3 regions of the Paenibacillus sp. UMB7766-LJ446 genome follow, and region 1 is predicted to be linked to each of the others. Evidence: riboswitches for the same ligand, from Rfam matches in the RefSeq annotation. Region 1 holds a riboswitch; each other region holds the start of a gene.
What was found. Region 1 has a riboswitch for S-adenosylmethionine ahead of QP794_RS18915 (methionine ABC transporter ATP-binding protein). Riboswitches for the same ligand answer to the same signal wherever they lie in the genome.

Region 1 (4,265 bases):
TCTTTGGCCAGCAACAACAGTGCACGTCCACCGTTGGACGGGTCATTCGGAATCGCTACTTTGGCGCCGTCTTTCAGCTCATCCAATGATTTGATTTTTTTGGAGTAGCCAGCAAATGGCTCAACATGCACAGGTGTTACAGCAACGAGGTGAAAACCACGTTCTTTGTTCTCTGTATCCAGGTAAGGCTGGTGTTGGAAAAAGTTCGCATCCAACTGTTTATCTTCAAGTTGTTGGTTAGGTTGAACATAGTCATTGAAAGTCACAATTTGCAAGCGAATGCCTTCTGCTTCGAGTTCAGGCTTGATGCTTTCCAAAATTTCTGCATGTGGTGTAGGTGATGCTCCCACTTTCAATTCGACGGTGCGCGGTGCGCCTCCAGCATTGTCAGCGCCGCTGTCGGAATCCTTGTTGTTTCCGCAAGCCGCAAGAACCGCAATCAGCAAAATGCTAAGTAGAGCAAAAGACCATTTTTTCATGTGTAAAACCCCTTCTCCAATAATTTTTTTTGCATTTTGCACCAAGTCGATACCGAATTAGGCAAATGCTATATATGTGTTATTTCCTGGTGAACCATTTAACCAAACGATCGCCAGCCATCTGAAGCACTTGCACCAGAATGACCATAAATACAACAGCTATAATCATAATTTCATTCTGATATCGATAGTAGCCATAATTTATTGCCAATGTTCCCAGCCCTCCACCACCAACCATTCCCGCCATCGCCGTGTAGGAAACGAGGGTAACGATGGTAATGGTAATTCCGGCTAACAGACCCGGCAATGCCTCTGGCAGAAGCACACGCCTTACAATCTGTCCGGTTGAAGCTCCCATCGCCTGTGCCGCTTCGATGACGCCTCGATCCACTTCACGCAGTGTAGTTTCCACCAACCGGGCAAAGTATGGAGCAGCGGCAATGACGAGCGGTGGTATAACGCCCAGTACGCCTGTAGCTGTGCCGACCAGTGAACGTGTAAACGGAATGAGTGCAACAATCAGAATGATAAATGGCACTGATCGCAGAATGTTTACAATAAACGAAAGTATAGTGTACACCACTTGAGACTTGATTGAAGCCGACCTTGCTGTCATGAACAGCAATACGCCCAGCGGCAAACCAATGATGATCGTGAACAGGCCCGATGCTCCCAGAATTTGCAGTGTTTCAATTGAAGCCTTACCGATTTCTTCCCAACGTACTGTTGAAAAATCCATTTAACGAAGCACCTCCACATCAAGTCCCTGGTCGATTAACTCATGAATGGTAAGGTTAATCTCATCCGACTGTCCCTCAAACCGAACGGTCAGCTGCCCATAGGGAACTTGTTTGATCGTCGAAATGGTGCCTTGCAAAATGGCGAAATCCACTCCTGTTTTGCGAACCGTTCTGGACAAAATAGCCTCATAGGTTTTATTGCCCAGAAAGGATATTTTCACAAGCTTAGAAGATCCGTCCGTCTGCAATGAAACATCTGCACTCGCCAGAGCAGTCTCTTCCAATGCTATCCCCACCTCATGGTCCCGCATCATAAAGTCACGCGTAATTGCATGCTGCGGCTTGAGGAATACTTCCGTCACCGGCCCTTGCTCCACGATGCCTCCCTGATGGATAACCGCCACCTGATCACAGATATTCTGAATCACGTGCATCTCATGGGTGATCAGAACAATGGTGAGGTTGTACTTTTCATTGATATCCAGCAACAACTTGAGAATCGAATCAGTTGTCTGGGGATCAAGTGCCGATGTGGCTTCATCACACAGCAGCACGTTTGGATCACTCGCGAGTGCTCTCGCAATACCCACCCTTTGTTTCTGTCCACCTGACAGTTGGGCCGGATATTTATTGCTGTGGTCCTCCAGTCCAACCAATGCGAGCATTTCCTTCACTTTCCGATCCATTGCATCCTTGGGAGTATTGACCAGCTTCAAAGGAAAAGCCACATTGTCATATACCGTAGCTGAGGATAACAGGTTAAAGTGTTGAAAAATCATGCCGATCTTACGCCGTTGTTGTTGCAAATCGGTCTTGCCCAGACTGGTTAAATTGATGCCATCCACCCAAACCTCGCCGGCCGTCGGGCGTTCGAGCAAATTGATACAACGGATCAATGTACTCTTGCCTGCACCGGAATGACCGATAACTCCGAATATTTCACCCTTGCGGATATTCAAATTTAGATCCGATAAGGCCGTCGTACTTTTTGAACCTTTACCGTACGTCTTGGTTAAACCTTTTAATTCAATCAAAATTACTTACTCCCTTCCACTGCTTACATGTATCTTTACCCGAATGAAAGGAAAACTCCCCTTCGATGTACAAAAAAAGAGCCCCTTTTGCAGAAACAAAAAGGGCTCTTCACGTGAAAGATTATACCTTCTCATCTGCCAAAATTGTGCCTTGCACACATTTTGTAGGAATTAGCACCTAACATCTATAAAGAATGACACAGCTGTCATGCAGTTATAAATCGGTTGCCGGGCTTCATCGGGCCTGTCCCTCCGCCGCTCTCGATAAGAAATATTTAATTTATAAGTTCAGTAGTTATAATGATAATGTCATAAATGTTAATTCCATCTAACTGTCGATCAGGAACTCAGTATAATCCAAGTATTCCGATTTGTCAAAGGGAAATATTTCAAAATAATTACTTTCCGGATTGAGTTGTTCCTTGCTTATGCCACTTCTTGTTGATGTAGCCATACGCTGCTTTTAACGTCTCACATACCATCTCCACACCCTGGCGGAGTTCCAAGAGATGCTGATCCAGATCCTCCAGCTTCACTTTCCCTTGCAAAGTCTGGTGCAGCTGCCACAGATCATCCTGCATTTCGGAGTTCATGTAATGAATCTCCATGTTTCGTCGTTTGCGCAATTTGCTCATTGGCTCACGGTAAGAGTCTTTAATCTGGATCAGTTCGTTGGCAAGATCATGATGCAGCTTGTCATATCCGAACTGTCTTAATACGGTAAAATAAGAAAAATGGGTTTTAACATTGGTCGTATTTAGCTCAAATATTTCATTCAACACTGTACCTAACTTATCCAGAATGGCAAAACATCGGATGAAGCCATCCTTATAGAAGTAGACATAACGGGCATATTCCGCTTTTTCGGGTAACGTCATATCATCCGTAGAGCCTGCTTTGACTTTCTGACGAAAATGGGAAGCAGCAAAACAGCTCTGTTCCAGCTCATCCAGCGAGGAGATGAGTCCCTGGGTCCACACATACAGTTTACGATAATCATGGGTTGGATCATGGTCCACATGCATCTGTCGCTGAAATAACTCAAGCGTATCCGCCATCGCTTCTATTGCATCCTTCAGTATCCCTTCGTTTTTACGCGGCTTTTCACCCAGCAACGTTCGCAGCATATATAGCCTCCTCTTTCCACTCTGCAGATCATCAAAATAATCATAATTCATCATATTTAAACAAAATCGGAATCAGAGTAAACGTATGACCGCTGCTTACAATAGGGTGCCCTGACACGCCTGACATCAAACAAAGTTCACCTGTCCAATGATGTACATCATCGGATGGTGAACTTCACTGGATTCATCCCCTGAACGACAATAATTCGGATATATTAGAACCGGTTAACGGGCCGATGCAACTTGTACACCAGGAAACTCATATAGGTTAGTACACCGAATAAAATGGCAATATCGAGCATATGCGCCAGCGCCACGAACATGTACACTTCCGGGCGATTCATCGTAAGCATCAGTCCAAAACCAATGACCACTTGCAACAGAACCAGCACAACAGAAATGACACCTAACGCTCTTAGCTCTGTGTTATCCGGATGTTTGCGATACGCAAAATGACCGAGGATTGCAATGACAATCACTAATGAAACAGCCGCAACCCGGTGAGCGAAAGCAACCGCCACGCCTCCCGAGAGCTCGGGAATAATCTGTCCGTTACAGAGCGGAAAGCCGGAACAGCCTCCTGCCGAATCCGTATGGCTCACGAATGCCCCAGTATATACCACGAGGTACGTATAGATCGTAGAGAACCACACCAGATTACGAAAACCTTTACTGACCCGCGGATATCGATTGAGTCGTTCCAATCCACCGTGGCGAACCTCCTGCCGAATACCAAGCGCCATCATCAAGGAGCTGGCAAAGGCGATCAGTGCAAAGCCGAAATGCAGTGCCATGACTGCGGAAGATTGGGAGAAAACGACGGCAAAGGCCCCCATAATTCCCTGGACGATAACAAATATCAGCGTTAACAATGAAAACAATTGC
Region 2 (4,265 bases), on a different contig from region 1:
AACCATTAAGGTAGAGAATAAGTAATTATAAAAAAAGCACCCAAAAAGCCCTTTCGTATCCTTTATAAGATACGAAAGGGCTTTTCCATACAGGTCTGGCTCGGCTGGATATCCTTCAGCTCCGCCACTTCTTCGCAAGTTCGCCAATCTGATGTGGCGTAGTACGGCAACAGCCGCCAATGATTTTTGCACCCGCAGCAACCCATGCCTCCGAAGCATCACTCATACTGCCACATGTACCCTGTCCACTCCACGTCTTCGTTGCTGCATCGTATACTTCTCCCGAGTTCGGATACACAATAACAGGTTTATCGCTGGCACGGCTCAGAATACCGACCGCTTCCGTTACCAGTTCCATGGGAGCACAATTCAGCCCAATCGCAGCAAGCTGAGGTTCAGCTCCTAACAATCGTGCACACTCTTCCAATGGCGTGCCTTCACTGATCGCTGTCCCGTCTTTTAATGAGAAGGAGAGCCATGCATAGGCGTTCGGAAATTCTTTTAATAAAGCGATCAATACCTGTGCCTCCTGCAAGGATGGGATCGTCTCAAAGGCCAGAATATCCGCCCCTGCTTCCAGCAAGGCTGTGATCCGTGGACGATGAAACGCGCTTAACGTCTCGTCCGAGACACCATAGTGACCGACATACTCCGATCCATCAGCTAGATAAGCGCCGTAGGGCCCAACGGATGCAGCAACCATCGGTCGTGGCCGAGCCAAGACCCCTGTCTCCAAATCAGACGTTTGACGTTCCGTGCCGATTACCAGATTGCCCTCCGGTTTAACTGCCGTGTTTTCAAATCCCCCGTCCTGCACTTCTGCCCATACGTCATCTCTTGCCTGTGCAGCCAGCTGCACCGTCTTGCGAATCAGGTCTAACGCTTCTTGCTCTCCGATTCCTCTCTTGCGGAAGCCATCCACCGTCGCCTGATAACTGGATGTAATCGCACAGTCGGCTCCTGCGCGGAAATAATCCGCATGGACCTGAACGATAACATCTGGATTCTCGAGCAATACACGAGCCGACCATAGTGGATCATCCAGATCACACCCATGCTGTTCGAGTTCCGTGGCCAGCGCTCCATCCAGAATCATGACCGGATGTTTACGTAGGATTTGTTCTATGGGGTTAGTCTGTTGTGCTTGCGTCATGTACTTGTCCTCTTTTCTTGTTCACACGTTCTGTCAGATAATACGCTGCATAACATAGTACGATAAATGGAACCCCGCAATACAGCGCAATACGCTGTGTCGGGTCAAAGGCGATACCTATGCATGAAGCCAGGCATAATACAAACGAAATAATCGGTACCACCGGATAAAACGGCGTTCGGTAAACCAGGTCCTTTACCGAGTTACCCTCTCGAATATATTGCCTGCGGAACATATACTGTGAAGCGCTGATGCTCATCCACACCACAACAACCGCGAGGCCTGAGATGGATACCAGCGTAATATACACAGTACCCGGGGCAATAATACTGGACAGCAAAGCCAGACCGCCCCCAACCATGCTGATCATAAGTGCATTCAGCGGTACCCCGCGTTTGGTCAATTTGGCAAACCACGGAGAGATCGTTCTTTTGTCAGCCAGAGACCAGAGCATCCGTGAAGATGCATAAAGGCCCGAATTGGCAGCAGAGAGAATCGCCGTTAGAATAACAAAGTTCATAATGTCTGCTGCGTAAGGGACACCGACCCGCTCCATCACGGCCACGAATGGACTTTCAAGAACACTGGCATCCGACATCGGCAATAACGCAGAGAGAATAACGATCGTTCCAATAAAAAAGAGTATTAAACGCCACAACGTGGTATTGATGGCTTTTGGAATGGTCTTCTCGGGATTCTCTGTCTCTCCCGCAGCAATCCCAATCAATTCTGTGCCTGAGAATGCAAAGTTTACGGCAAGCATCGTCATCAGTATCGCAGTAGCCCCATTTGGAAACCAACCAGATGCAGTAATATTATTTAGAAATGGTGCTGGTTCCGAATCAGCCATTGGGATAATACCGAACATGGCTGCGCCTCCGAGAATAATAAAGACCACAATCGTAAGTACTTTTACCGATGAGAACCAGAACTCCGATTCCGCAAAAAATTTGACAGTCAGCGCGTTGAACAGGAAGATCATAAGCGCAAACAATGCGCTCCAGATCCATACATTCACTGAAGGAAACCAGCGCTGCATCAACAGCCCAGCCGCTGTAAATTCGGAACCGAGGGCAACCGTCCAGGTTAACCAATACAACCAGGCTACTGTATATCCTGTTGCCGGTCCGATGTATTTTGCCGCATAGCTATGAAACGCCCCTGTCTCTGGCATATGAACGGACAGCTCACCAAGACATAGCATGACCAGATAGACGACAATCGCTCCAATCAGGTAAGACAGAATCGTGCCGACCGGGCCTGCCTGCTGGATGGTATATCCAGAGCTAAGAAATAAGCCTGTACCAATGACTCCACCAAGTGAGAGCATAATTACATGCCGTGCTTGCATTTTGCGCTGAAAATGCCCTGTATCTTTGTTGTTATCCATGCCTGCTCCCCTAATTCTTCATCCAGAAAAACAAAAAGACACACTCTTCCTGAAGAGTGCGCCGTAACTGACAAATAAAAACAAACGCTCCTATCTATCAGGCTGTTCACCCGCTGGAATTAGCACAGTATCCTTCAGATCTGTTGCTGAGGCTTCTAAGGGCCAGTCCCTCCACCTCTCTGGATAAGAAAATGATTTTTTATAAATATAGCGATCTATCATGGTTGTGTCAACAATTAAATATCATCATCCATTTGTGGATAAGGGAAATCTCCAACCTCATCTTTAATCTGTCGATGATCCATAATCTGTGATTTTCATTTTCACATCATAGGTCACGGGAATCTGACTAAAGGTTTCATCCCAATTTTTTTTAACCTTTTTCCATACCTTCGGATATTTGATCCGCAACTGCTCTCCAAATCCGGCCACTTCCACCCGATAGGTGTGCTGCATTTTGTTCATAACCTGCTGTATTTGTTCTTTGGCTGTATCAGCGAACTGAACCTCACATTCCCGAATGTACTTTTCCGTAGAAGGAATTTCCGGAGCACTCCAATCTTCCATGAGCTGACCTTGTGATTCAACCTTTACATGAAAAGAAATGTCATCTCCGTGGACTTTTGGCACAATTTTGCTCTTAGTAGACTTGATTTCATAGACTATCGTATGTCCCTTTTTCGGTGCATACGATTTTAAGGCCCCTCCCTTAGCCTCCCCAGTGATCCAGGACAATCCTTGAAGATCCACCTGATTTAAGCTGCCGATCCACTTTTTCGTTTTCCCTTTATAGACGCCTGCTCCTGAGAATTTATGCTCTCCATCAGCAGTAAGGACATTTTGCAGCAAAAAGCTTGATCCTGACTGCATTTTGCCATCAAGTTCCGCGAGGGATACAGGAGGAAGAATTTTATTGTTACGATATGCATTATTCACCAACCCTCTCAGATAAAAGGCTGGGATTTCTCCCGGCTCCTTGGAGCTAAGAGCATCCAAAGCGCGTCCTTTGCTCACCAGAACAAGGGAACTGGGTCGGATATCATTGTCCCGCAAAATAAAATCAAGCAGCTGCTCCAGGCTATATTTTTTCGACAACTCTTGGGAAACGACAATAACCTTTAAATGATGACCAATGAGTGGACGGTCTCTTCTTAGAGCAAACTGACGAAAGATCTGAAAAAGGGAATCTCCGGTAAGCTGTTCATTCATAAAGGTTTGTCCGCCGGAAGAACCACCACTGGAACTGCTTTGATTTCCCTGTTTCCCCCCAACTTGTGGGACAATCTGTACGGTAGATGTAAATACATTGTTTTTGGGATAATGGCCTCCTTGTTTATTAATGTCCTGTTCAAATTTCGATTCCTCAGCGACGTCCAGTCCCAGACCCACATAAACACTTAAATCTTCGATCTCTTTGCTGCTCCAGCACCCTGAGGCAAAAACCAGCAGCGCCGTTGATAAAATGGTTAATTTCTTTCTGATCCTGTTCAATTGTACTTGCCTCCTTTCTTTCGGAACATGCTCAACAACAGAAGCAATAGTGGCAAAACACCAAATAAATAAATGGATGCAATCCCCAAAATGTCGCCGAGTTTGAACGTTTCGTCCACGTTCTGTGGAAGCATAGCAGTGATGTAACTGATCGGGAGCAGAATGATCAGAAAAGGTAGCATTTTTTTCTTGAACAATTGAGAACATCCAAGAGAAGCGGCATAATGCGTG
Region 3 (4,265 bases), on a different contig from region 1:
TGGAGGAGATCGTGAATCGTTCCGGATTATCCCGGCGGGAGCTGATTGAGCTGTTGGAGACACTGGATCTGGAGGGGTATGACACAGATTGTCTGCTGGACGCGGAACTCGCTATCATGCCTGAACAAGAGCAAGAAGCGGTGTGGAGCGCCTACGAGGAGCTGGGAGATACGTTTCTGAAGCCTGTGTTACATAAAGTGTATGGAGAAGAGAAGCCTGGCGGAGGCAATCTGGAGCAGGTTTACGAAAGACTGCGCATGATTCGAATCCGGTTTCGTCGTCATACAGAGGCGGAGCAGCATGCGGGCTAGATTGAACATAGATCGGTAGGTTTCATTCATAAGCGTACAAAAAAGACGAGGCGTTTCTCCAGATGCGGAGCGCTTCGTCTTTCTTAGTTAGTTCAAACCCAATCTTTTTTGCGGAAAATAAAGAACATGCTGAGGCCCAGTGTCACCATCAGGCCAATGACCACAAAATAACCATACTTCCAGTTCAACTCAGGCATGTTCGTGAAGTTCATACCATAGATGCCGGTGATGACCGTCAGCGGCATGAACACCGTCGTAATGGCGGTGAACACACGCATGATCTCATTCGCCCGGTTGGCGATACTGGATTGGTAAGCTTCTCGCAAGTTCCCCATCAAGTCGCGATAAGTCTCAAAGGTTTCGGATATTTTCACAGCATTCTCATAAATGTCACTGAAATACTTCTGCAGTTGATCATCAATAAGACGCAGATCTTTTTTGTTAAGTGTATTAATGACCTCTTTCTGAGGTCCCAGTACTTTCTTCAGCCATAGAATCTCACTGCGCAGCCCGATAATCTCATTCAAATGAGACTTCTTGGTGTGCATCAGGATATCTTCTTCAAGCTTCTCAATGCGCGCTTCAATCCGGTCACCAACTGTGAAATAATTATCAACAATCAAGTCAACCAGCAGATACAACAGCTTATCCGGCGTACTGATCTCCTGTTCCCACAGGATCGGCTTCAATGTTCTCAATTCACTGACTTTCTGTTTGGTCACACTGATAATAAAGTGTCTGCCAAGGAAGAGGTTGACGGCACGTAAAAAAATCTCTTCATCATCAAAACGAATGCTATTAATAACAATAAAATAATGGCTCTCATAAATTTCAATCTTCGGACGTTGTTCTTCGTCACTCAAGCAGTCTTCTACGGCCAGATCATGCATCATGAATAGCGGTTGAAGTACCGCCAAATCGTCTACGTCCGCATCAATCCAGTAAAATCCCTCCGCTGGTGGAGTCAGCGCCTGCTGAATGTCATCCACCGGAATAAATACACCGTTGTTTACCAACCGGATTTTCATTGTTCATCTACTCCTTCTGCACCCGCCAAATGGGCGGATTTCATCAATATGGGCGCAAAAAGAACAGATCAGCCGGTCGGCAGCGGATCCTGGAAGTCAGGACTGCGTTCGCTTTATAACCAAACGGAAGTAACGTCCCGCTGCCGGCATGCTGATATCAATTCTCTATGCAGTTTGTCGGAATTCGGCTGCCAGTCAGGCCTCGGGTCGCCATCCATTGAATATGTCACCTCTCACATAAGGGTTTACAACACTTGTCTAGTATACCGCTGGTACAGAGTCCTTTCAAGCGCAAAAATGTGTCGATTTCGCGCCCTGGAGCAGTGTATGACAACGGCTGACGAACGGTTCCGATCCAGATGAACAGACATTGAACTACACCTTGACGTGAGGGGATTAATGTTTTAAAGTAAACGGTGAACCACACTAGATTTTACAATTAAATAAAGCGAAATCTTATCAAGAGTAGGTGGAGGGACTGGCCCGATGAAACCCGGCAACCGGCGGTATACCGCACGGTGCTAATTCTTGCAGCGACCAAGTGTCCAAGTTGACACTGTTGTAACTGAGAGATGAGAGAGGCGCATATCTATTTACATATGACCTTTCTCGGAATCCGAGGAAGGTCTTTGTTATATGCACCGACTTCTCAGCAGTGATTTTCGCTAAGGAACTTGAGCTTGCCGCCAGCAATGTGGTTGCAATTCAGCGCCTGCAGGCAAGCTCATGGCAGCCTATAACTGTTCGGATGCGAATCGTATCGCAGCCGCAGTGGCTGCATCTATTTATGCTCAAGGAGGAGTTAGAACCACTATGCCAATCAAAATTCCAGACACACTGCCTGCCAAGGAAGTACTCGCAGGAGAGAACATCTTTGTCATGGACGAGACATCCGCTTATCAGCAGGATATTCGTCCGCTCCGTATCGCCATATTAAACCTGATGCCTACTAAGGAAACGACAGAAACTCAATTGCTTCGTCTGGTAGGTAACACACCCATTCAGGTAGATATCGTTCTGGTTCATCCGAAGTCTCATACGTCCAAGAACACATCCCAGGAATATTTAGACCTGTTCTACAAAACCTTTGACGAGATTGAGCACCGCCGTTTTGACGGCATGATCATTACAGGAGCTCCTGTAGAGCAAATGGATTTTGAAGACGTGAACTATTGGAAAGAAATCCAGGAGATCTTCGAATGGACCAAAACCAATGTGACCTCGACCATGCATATATGTTGGGCTTCCCAAGCGGGTTTATACCATCATTTCGGAGTTCCAAAGGTTCCGCTGGATGAAAAATGTTTTGGCGTATTCTCACACACGATCAACAGATCCAACGTGCCTTTGCTGCGTGGATTTGATGAAGTATTTAACGTTCCGCATTCCCGACATACGGAAGTGCGCCGTGAAGATATTGAAAAGAATGAAAGTCTCGAAATTTTGGCTGAATCGGAGGAAGCCGGTATTTTTCTGGTCGCCACCAAAGACGGCAAACAAATTTTCGCTACCGGACATGCCGAGTATGACCCGCTTTCATTAAAATGGGAATATGACCGGGATGCATCCAAAGGTATGGATATTGCGCTGCCGAGACATTATTTCCCGAATGACGACCCTTCCCGTGTGCCTCCGGCTACCTGGCGGGCACATGCAAACTTATTATTCTCTAATTGGCTCAATTACTATGTGTATCAAGAGACGCCTTACGATATTGGTCCGCAAATCTAATCGACATTACAGGAGGATGCTGCAATGGAAGACAACAAGTTGAAAATCGAAAGCCGATTGGCTCAAATCGGGTCTATCAATGAACCGGTAACGGGTGCCATTAATTTTCCGATCTATCAATCCACTGCGTTTCGCCACCCGAAGCTTGGACAAAGCACGGGGTTTGATTATATCCGTACGACCAATCCAACCCGTAAAGTATTGGAAGAAGCAGCGGCGGCATTGGAGTCGGGGGATGCAGGTTTTGCCTGTAGCTCCGGCATGGCAGCTTTGCAAACGATTTTCGCTTTATTCGGTCAAGGAGATCATCTAATTGTATCGCTGGATCTGTACGGGGGAACGTATCGTTTGCTTGAACGCATCCTGTCTCGATTCGGTGTGACAGCAAGTTACGTAGATACCAATGATCTTGCAGCTCTGGAAAGTATCCGTCAGCCGAACACAAAAGCAGTATTTATTGAGACACCAACTAATCCACTAATGATGATTACGAATGTGGAAGCGGTTTGCTCCTGGGCGAAGAGCCACAACTTGCTGACCATTGTGGATAATACACTACTGACTCCGTTCTTCCAGCGTCCAATTGAACTCGGTGCCGATATCATCATCCATAGTGCCACGAAGTATCTGGGTGGTCATAATGATGTCCTTGCCGGATTAATTATTACCAAAGGAGAAGAATTGTCGGCCGAAATGGCATTCCTGCACAATTCCATTGGTGCAGTGTTGTCTCCAAGCGACTCCTATCAGTTGATGAAAGGTATGAAGACACTTGCTCTTCGTATGGAGCGGCATGAGTATAATGCCTTGACGATTGCCAAGTACCTTTTGGAACACCCAGCCGTTAACGAAGTGTATCATCCTGGTTTGTCGGATCATCCCGGATTTGAAATACAGAATAAACAGTCGAGCGGGAACACAGGCATTTTCTCTTTCAAAGTAAAAGATGCCCGTTATGTTGAACCGCTGCTGCGTCATATTAAGCTGATTGCTTTTGCGGAAAGTCTCGGGGGAGTAGAGTCATTGATGACCTATCCTGCGGTACAGACCCATGCGGATATCCCGATTGAAATTCGTGACGCTGTAGGTGTGGATGACCGTCTGTTGCGCTTCTCTGTAGGGATCGAGCATGCCGAAGACCTGATTGCCGATCTGGGCAATGCACTCACAGCTGCACAGCAGGAGATTGAAGGAG

Region 2: it holds a riboswitch for S-adenosylmethionine, as region 1 does, so the genes downstream of both, mmuP (S-methylmethionine permease) here and QP794_RS18915 (methionine ABC transporter ATP-binding protein) in region 1, are expected to answer to the same signal.
Region 3: it holds a riboswitch for S-adenosylmethionine, as region 1 does, so the genes downstream of both, metA (homoserine O-acetyltransferase MetA) here and QP794_RS18915 (methionine ABC transporter ATP-binding protein) in region 1, are expected to answer to the same signal.

The regions. Positions count from the first base shown of each region.
Region 1 is NZ_JASOYM010000007.1:250,115-254,379, forward strand. Features, by position in the region: gene QP794_RS18905 (MetQ/NlpA family ABC transporter substrate-binding protein) at 1-479, opposite strand, end outside; gene QP794_RS18910 (methionine ABC transporter permease) at 559-1,218, opposite strand; gene QP794_RS18915 (methionine ABC transporter ATP-binding protein) at 1,219-2,253, opposite strand; SAM riboswitch class I at 2,382-2,524, opposite strand; gene QP794_RS18920 (Cthe_2314 family HEPN domain-containing protein) at 2,652-3,380, opposite strand; gene QP794_RS18925 (COX15/CtaA family protein) at 3,596-4,265, opposite strand, start outside.
Region 2 is NZ_JASOYM010000013.1:27,885-32,149, reverse strand. Features, by position in the region: gene QP794_RS25920 (DUF4097 family beta strand repeat-containing protein) at 1-25, shown strand, start outside; gene mmuM (homocysteine S-methyltransferase) at 116-1,153, opposite strand; gene mmuP (S-methylmethionine permease) at 1,131-2,543, opposite strand; SAM riboswitch class I at 2,631-2,733, opposite strand; gene QP794_RS25905 (Ger(x)C family spore germination protein) at 2,829-4,034, opposite strand; gene QP794_RS25900 (spore germination protein) at 4,031-4,265, opposite strand, start outside.
Region 3 is NZ_JASOYM010000001.1:494,368-498,632, reverse strand. Features, by position in the region: gene QP794_RS02350 (HRDC domain-containing protein) at 1-311, shown strand, start outside; gene corA (magnesium/cobalt transporter CorA) at 404-1,339, opposite strand; SAM riboswitch class I at 1,793-1,918, shown strand; gene metA (homoserine O-acetyltransferase MetA) at 2,153-3,070, shown strand; gene QP794_RS02335 (aminotransferase class I/II-fold pyridoxal phosphate-dependent enzyme) at 3,095-4,265, shown strand, end outside.